DNA from 2 places in the uncultured Microbacterium sp. genome. Region 1 is predicted to be linked to the other one. Evidence: predicted binding sites of a transcription regulator. Region 1 holds the regulator's gene; the other holds the start of a gene.
The links. The regulator LexA, encoded in region 1, represses DNA repair genes until DNA is damaged. The targets are predictions, from matches to a motif close to TCGAACANNTGTTCGA.
Positions count from the first base shown of each region.

Region 2: ruvA (Holliday junction branch migration protein RuvA) is a predicted target of LexA. The motif match lies at 1,519-1,534, and genes of this name have one in related genera.

Region 1 covers NZ_CAXTJR010000002.1:357,053-360,498, forward strand. Annotated here, with positions in the region: gene ACFE6Z_RS06865 (hypothetical protein) at 1-954, opposite strand, end outside; gene lexA (transcriptional repressor LexA) at 1,035-1,727, opposite strand; gene ACFE6Z_RS06875 (LysM peptidoglycan-binding domain-containing protein) at 1,994-2,386, shown strand; gene ACFE6Z_RS06880 (histidinol-phosphate transaminase) at 2,433-3,446, shown strand, end outside.
Region 2 covers NZ_CAXTJR010000001.1:799,425-802,870, reverse strand. Annotated here, with positions in the region: gene ruvB (Holliday junction branch migration DNA helicase RuvB) at 1-883, opposite strand, end outside; gene ruvA (Holliday junction branch migration protein RuvA) at 876-1,496, opposite strand; gene ruvC (crossover junction endodeoxyribonuclease RuvC) at 1,603-2,175, opposite strand; gene ACFE6Z_RS03850 (YebC/PmpR family DNA-binding transcriptional regulator) at 2,222-2,980, opposite strand; gene ACFE6Z_RS03845 (DUF1697 domain-containing protein) at 3,005-3,446, opposite strand, start outside.

The sequences.
Region 1 (3,446 bases):
CGAGACGCCGAGCTTCGGTGCGGACAGCGCGAGCACGCTCCCGCCGATGACGAATCCGGCGGCCAGTGTGGTTCCACCGATGGCGATCCCCACTCCGGTGCCGAGAAGGGCGGTGCTGCGACGGCGAGCGATCAGGATGCCGGCGAGGAAGAAGGCGAGCGCCACGAAGGGCAGCCAGAACCCGACGGTGACGGCGAGGCCGTACACGACGCTGATCGTCGCGAGCGAGTCGCTCTGGGCGATCACGATGGTGCGATTGATGGTCGGGATCGCGGAGGCGAATCCGACGCCCTGGTCGACGAGGCGCTGCTTGACCGCATCGATGATGGGCCCGAGTTGGAGCCCGATCTGGCCGGTGTCGCTGATGGTCACCGCACCGCCCGACGTCCCTCCGGTCGCCGCCGCGACGAAGCCGCGGTGGCTGGCGGTCAAAGCTCCTTGCCACACGCTGGCGAAGGCATCCGATGCCACCACTCTGGTGACGGTCGTCGTCACCAGGCTGTTGAGCCCCTGCACAGCGGGCTCGCGCAGGAGGTCAACGGCTGCCGAGGCGCGCGGCGGCAGACCGAGACCCTCGATGCCGTCGAAGAGGTCATTCGTGATGCCGGCGAAGTCGACCGACGAGTTGATCGCATCCGTCGTCTGGTCGACGATGAGCGACTGCACCGCGGGATCGTCGACCAGGGGGGCGAAGGTCGCGACGAACGTGGTCTCGTCCACCAGCTGGGTTCGCGCCCATGCGGTGACGACCGAGACCGGAACGAGGACCGTCGCCAGCACGATGCACACGGCGGATAGGAACGCGCGCCACGTTCCGCGGCGCCTGCGCGAGGGCGCGATCGCCACATCTTCGGCGGATGCGCGCAACCGTGCATTCTCCGCTTCGAGGCGGTCCAGGCGGGCGCGAAGCTCGTCGGTATCGCTGGATGAGGAGGCAGAGTCGGCAAGGGTCATTCCACCCTTATAGCCTCGATCGGCGGACGCGGAAAGCCGACGGCGGCGAATTCACCCTGTGCGGATGACCGACGGGGCGATCAGACCGCGCGCAGGACCGCGACGACCTTGCCGAGCACGGTCGCGTCATCGCCGAGGATCGGCTCGAACGCCGAGTTGCGCGGGAGCAGCCAGGTGTGACCGTCGCGCTGACGGAAGGTCTTCACGGTGGCATCGCCGTCGAGCATCGCTGCGACGATGTCGCCGTTGTCCGCCGTGTTCTGCGCGCGGATCACGACCCAGTCACCGTCGCAGATCGCCGCGTCGATCATCGACTCGCCCGACACCTTGAGCATGAACAGCTCGCCCTTGCCGACCAGCTGCCGCGGCAACGGGAAGATCTCCTCGACGTGCTGATCCGCCATGATCGGCACCCCGGCGGCGATGCGGCCGACCAGGGGGACCATCGCGGCGTCGCCGACCATCGGGGCCGAGTCGGCCGGGTTCTCGGTCGACATGCCCGGCAGATCGATGAGCACCTCCATGGCCCGCGTCTTACCCGGGTCGCGACGCAGGTACCCGCTCAGCTCCAGCTGATTCAGCTGATGAGTGACGCTCGACAGCGACTTCAGGTCGACCGCGTCGCCGATCTCGCGCATGCTCGGCGGATAGCCGTGCCGGGCGATCGACCGCTGGATGACCTCAAGGATCGCGAGCTGCTTGTCGCTGAGACTCTTGCGCCGGCGGGTCTGCGGCCTTTCACGCCCGCTGGCGGGCGTCGTCGCCTCGGTCATGATCGTGCTCCTGTCTCTCTCCACCGGCTTCGGTCTGGCATCCGTCTTCGAATGTCGGAGGCTCGTGGTGGGGTGTTGCTATCGAAACCGTATCCGCATCCCATCAAATCCGCCCGCACCTTGCGCGCGTGTCGTGTTCGAGGAATACCCATCCTGTTTCGCTGTTGACAGCATAGCCCATCGAAGATAGCTTCGGAATAGATATCCGTAGGCCCTACGTCCGCCGCGACGTCGAATACGAATCTCTCGTCCACTCAGGAGGAATCATGACCGCGATCGCCATCGGCCGCCCGATGCGGCGCTCCCGTACCCGCACCGTCTCGGCAGCTTCGTCCGCCACCCGGTTGCGTCTGACGGTGCGCGGTCGTCGCCTCCTCGCCCTCCTCGCGGCGATTCCGGCCGTCATCGCTCTGTCGCTCGCGATCCTCGGCGGCGGCGCGGCGCTCGCTTCGCGCGACGCCGGGCTGCCCGCTGACTCATTCCAGACGGTGACCGTCGTCTCCGGCCAGTCGCTGTGGTCGATCGCGGAGAAGGTGGCGCCGAGCGCTGACCCCCGCGACGTCGTCGATGCGATCATGCGGCTCAATGCACTCGACAGCGCGACCGTGTCGACCGGGCAGAAGCTCGCAGTCCCCGGCGAATACGGCGGCTCGCACTGACCGCCGGCACCCGGCGTCGTTCCGCCGCGGCCGTACCATTGGACGGGTGAACGCGCGCCTCGAAGACCTCCCGATCCGTGACGACCTCCGCGGGCTCGTGCCCTACGGTGCTCCGCAGGTCGCACTGCCGGTCGCGCTGAACGTCAACGAGAACACGCATCCGATTCCGCAAGACGTCGCGGACGACATCATGGATGCTGTGGCCCAGGCGCTGCACGGCGTGAACCGCTATCCCGATCGCGAGTTCACCGAGCTGCGCCACGGCTTCGCGAACTACCTGGGCCACGGCCTCAGCCGCGAGAACATCTGGGCGGGCAACGGCTCGAACGAAGTGCTCCAGCACCTGCTGCAGGCCTTCGGCGGCCCGGGCCGCACGGCCTTCGGGTTCGCGCCCACCTATTCGATGTACCCGTTGATCAGCCGCGGAACGGGCGCGCAGTGGTTCGGTGGCACGCGCGGGCACGACTTCACGCTCGACGCGGAGGACGCGGCATCCCAGGTAGCCGATGCCGCCCCCGACGTGGTCTTCCTCTGCGCGCCGAACAACCCGACCGGCACTCCGCTCGGCATCGACGTGATCGAGGCCGTGTACGACGCGACCGACGGCGTCGTGATCGTCGACGAGGCCTACCACGAGTTCGCGCCCCGCGACGAGCCCTCCGCGCTCACACTGCTGCCCGGCCGAGAACGGCTCGTCGTTTCTCGCACGATGAGCAAGGCCTTCGCCTTCGCCGGCGCCCGCGTCGGCTACCTCGCCGCCGATCCTGCCGTGATCGACGCCCTGCGTCTGGTCCGGCTGCCGTACCACCTGAGCGCCCTCACGCAGGCGGCGGCCACCGCGGCGCTCCGCCACGCCCCGACCATGCTCGGGATGGTCGATGAGATCGTCGGTCAGCGCGACCGCATCTCGGCGACCCTCGAAGCGCTCGACTACGAGCCGTACGAGTCGTGGGCCAACTTCGTGCTGTTCGGGGGAGTGAAGGATTCCGCGGCCACCTGGCAGGCCCTCTACGACCGCGGTGTGCTGATCCGCGACGTCGGCATCCCCGGCCACCTCCGG
Region 2 (3,446 bases), on a different contig from region 1:
ACTCCTCGCCGACGGTCACCGCGAGCGTGTTCAGCCCGACCGGACCGCCGCGGAAGCGGCGCACGAGGGCTTCCAGAACGGCGCGGTCGAGGCGGTCGAGGCCGATCGAATCGACGTCGTAGAGGTCGAGCGCGGCACCCACCGTGGCGATGTCGGCGGCGCCGCTCGCCCCGCCGTGCACGATCACGTAGTCGCGTACGCGGCGGAGCAGACGGTTCGCGATTCGCGGTGTGCCCCGGGAGCGCCGGGCGATCTCTCCGCGTGCGGCGCGCGGCAGGGTGACGCCCAGCATCGCCGCCGAGCGTTCGATGACCTGCTCGAGCTCTGCGAAGTCGTAGTACTCGAGGTGTGCGGTGAACCCGAATCGATCGCGAAGCGGGTTGGGAAGCATGCCGGAACGGGTGGTGGCGCCCACCAGGGTGAACGGTGCGAGATCGAGAGGGATGCTGGTGGCACCGGCGCCCTTTCCGACCATGATGTCGATCCGGAAGTCTTCCATCGCGAGGTACAGCATCTCTTCGGCGGCGCGCGCCATCCGATGCACCTCGTCGATGAACAGCACCTCGCCGGGGATGAGGCTCGACAGCAGCGCTGCCAGGTCGCCGGCGTGCTGGATGGCAGGGCCGCTGGAGAGGCGCAGCGGACGCCCGCTCTCGTGCGCCACGATCATCGCCAGGGTGGTCTTGCCGAGACCCGGGGGCCCGGAGAGCAGGATGTGGTCGGGCGAGCGCTGCTGGATGCGCGCGGCCTCCAGCAGCAGCTGCAGCTGGCCGCGCACCTTCTGCTGTCCGACGAATTCCGCGAGCGACGTCGGCCGCAATGCACCCTCGATCGCGAGCTCGGTCTCGTCGGCCGGCTCGTTCGGATCGCGCAGGTCATCCATCGCTGGGCTCCCGTCGCGCGGGGCCGAGTGCGGCCAGGGTGAGGCGCAGCACGGCCGCCACCGAAGCCGTCTCCGCGGCGGGTGCGGTGTCGATGACGCCCGCGACCGCCTCGGCGGCGACGCGCTCGGACCACCCCAGGCCCACGAGGGCCTGCACGACTTGGGCGCTCACCGGCGTGGCGGCGGGGTTCGCCCCGGAGGCGGAGGAGAGCACCGGGGCGAGTTTGCCGGCCAGCTGCACGACGATGAGCTTGGCGGTCTTGGGGCCGATCCCCGACACGCGTCGGAACGGCGCATCGTCATCGGCGGCGACGGCTTCTGCGATCTGCGAGACGGTGAGGGTCGCCAGCACTCCCAGCGCCGATTTCGGCCCCACTCCGGCGACGCTGAGCAACTGGGTGAAGACCACGAGCTCTTCACGCGACGAGAAGCCGAACAGCGCGAGCGCGTCCTCGCGCACGATGAGGTGGGTGTGCAGCGAGACGGTGTCGCCGAGGTGGACCCCGCGCGCGACCTGCGGGGTGACGGCGACGGCGAAGCCGACTCCGCCGACGTCGATCACGACCGCGTCGGGTTCGACGTGGGACGCGGTCCCGCGCAGCGAGGAGATCATGCTCCGACCCTACGCGAGCGGTTCGCAGCTTTGTTCGAGCGACACGGGCGCAGCGCGCGCGGATCCCGCTGATTCAGCATCCCGCACGAGTCGGCCTCCGTACGAGTCAGCGCCTCGACGCGCGCTCCGCATCCGCCCAGGCGCGCTGCGCGGGAGTCGCGGCCGCGGATCTGCCGGGACCAGTCGCACCGCGACGCCAGGCGTGACAGATCGCGAGGGCGAGAGCGTCGGCCGCATCCGCTGGTGTGGGCAATTCGTCGAGGCGGAGGATCCGCGCGACCATCGTCTGCACCTGGCGCTTGTCGGCGGCGCCGTAGCCGGTGATCGCCGCCTTGACCTCGGTCGGGGTGTGCAGCGCGGCGCTGAGGCCGTTCTCCGCGGCCACGAGGAGCGCGATGCCGCTCGCCTGCGCGGTTCCCATCACGGTGCTGCGGTTCTGCTGGGCGAAGACCCGTTCCACCGCCACCACGTGCGGCCGGTAGAGCGCGACGACCTCGCGGATGCCGGCCGCGATCGTGGCGAGACGCGACTCGATCGGGGCATCCGGATCAGATCGGATCACTCCCACGTGCACCAGGGTCGCACTGCGATCTCGTGCCACGTCGACGACTCCGACGCCGCACCTCGTGAGGCCGGGGTCGACTCCGAACACGCGCAGGGGTACGTGCGGGGTCGTCACTCCCTTACGCTACGTGCGCAGGATGCGGGAGCCGCCGAGGCGCGCCCTACTCGTCGTTCTCGAGCTCGGCCTGGACCTCGGCCGAGAGGTCGAAGTTGCTGTAGACGTTCTGCACGTCGTCACTGTCTTCCAGAGCGTCGATCAGGCGGAAGATCTTGCGCGCGGTCTCGGCGTCGATCTCGACCTTGAGGCTCGGGACGAACTCGACGTCAGCGGACTCGTAATCGATCCCCGCCTCCTGCAGCGCGGAGCGCACCTTGACCAGGTCGCTCGCATCGGTCACGACTTCGAATCCGTCGGCGTGCGGCGCGATCTCCTCGGCGCCGGCATCCAGCACGGCGAGCATGACGTCGTCTTCGCTCGTGCCTTCGCCGCCCACGACGATGATGCCCTTGCGATGGAAGTTGTACGCGACGCTGCCGGGGTCGCCCATCGTGCCGCCGTTGCGGGTCATGGTCGTGCGGACCTCGGCTGCCGCCCTGTTCTTGTTGTCGGTGAGGCACTCGATCAGCAGGGCGACGCCGTTCGGCCCGTAGCCCTCGTAGATGATCGTCGCGTAGTCGACGGACTCGCCGGTCAGACCCGCGCCACGCTTGACGGCGCGGTTGATGTTGTCGATCGGGACCGACGTCTTCTTCGCCTTCTGAATGGCGTCGACGAGGGTGGGGTTGCCGGAGAGGTCGGCACCGCCCATCTTGGCTGCGACTTCGATGTTCTTGATGAGCTTGGCGAACGACTTGGCACGGCGCGAATCGATGATCGCCTTCTTGTGCTTGGTCGTGGCCCACTTGGAATGGCCGGACATTCCTCCAGTTTACCGGTCGAGAGCTCAGCCCACGATCTTCTGGAGCGTACGGAGGTTGCGGCTGGTGGTGGTCTCCTTGTAGGCCCTTCGCGAGAGGAGCTTGCCGAAGGGCGTGTCCACCGTCGTGCCTTTGACCGGATTCCAGTACACGACACCCTCGCCGCGTGCGATCGGGTCGACCTCGCCGTCGAAGCCGGCGGCGGCATCGACGAGTTCATCCAGCACGCTCGTGTCGGATCCGAAGATCGCATAGGGCTGTCGGCGGGCATCGGCCGCATCGAAAGGAAACGATGCGATCGCCGCCTCGATGTCGGCGCGCGTGACCAGGACGATCCATGCGTCGTACCCGAATCGCTTCCGGAGGGCGTCCTGCACGCTGCGCGTGAGCTCGGCCGCGCCGCCGGCGCTCGTGAAGGCGACGTTTCCGCTCGCCAGCACGGTGCGCACGTCATCGAAACCGAGGTCG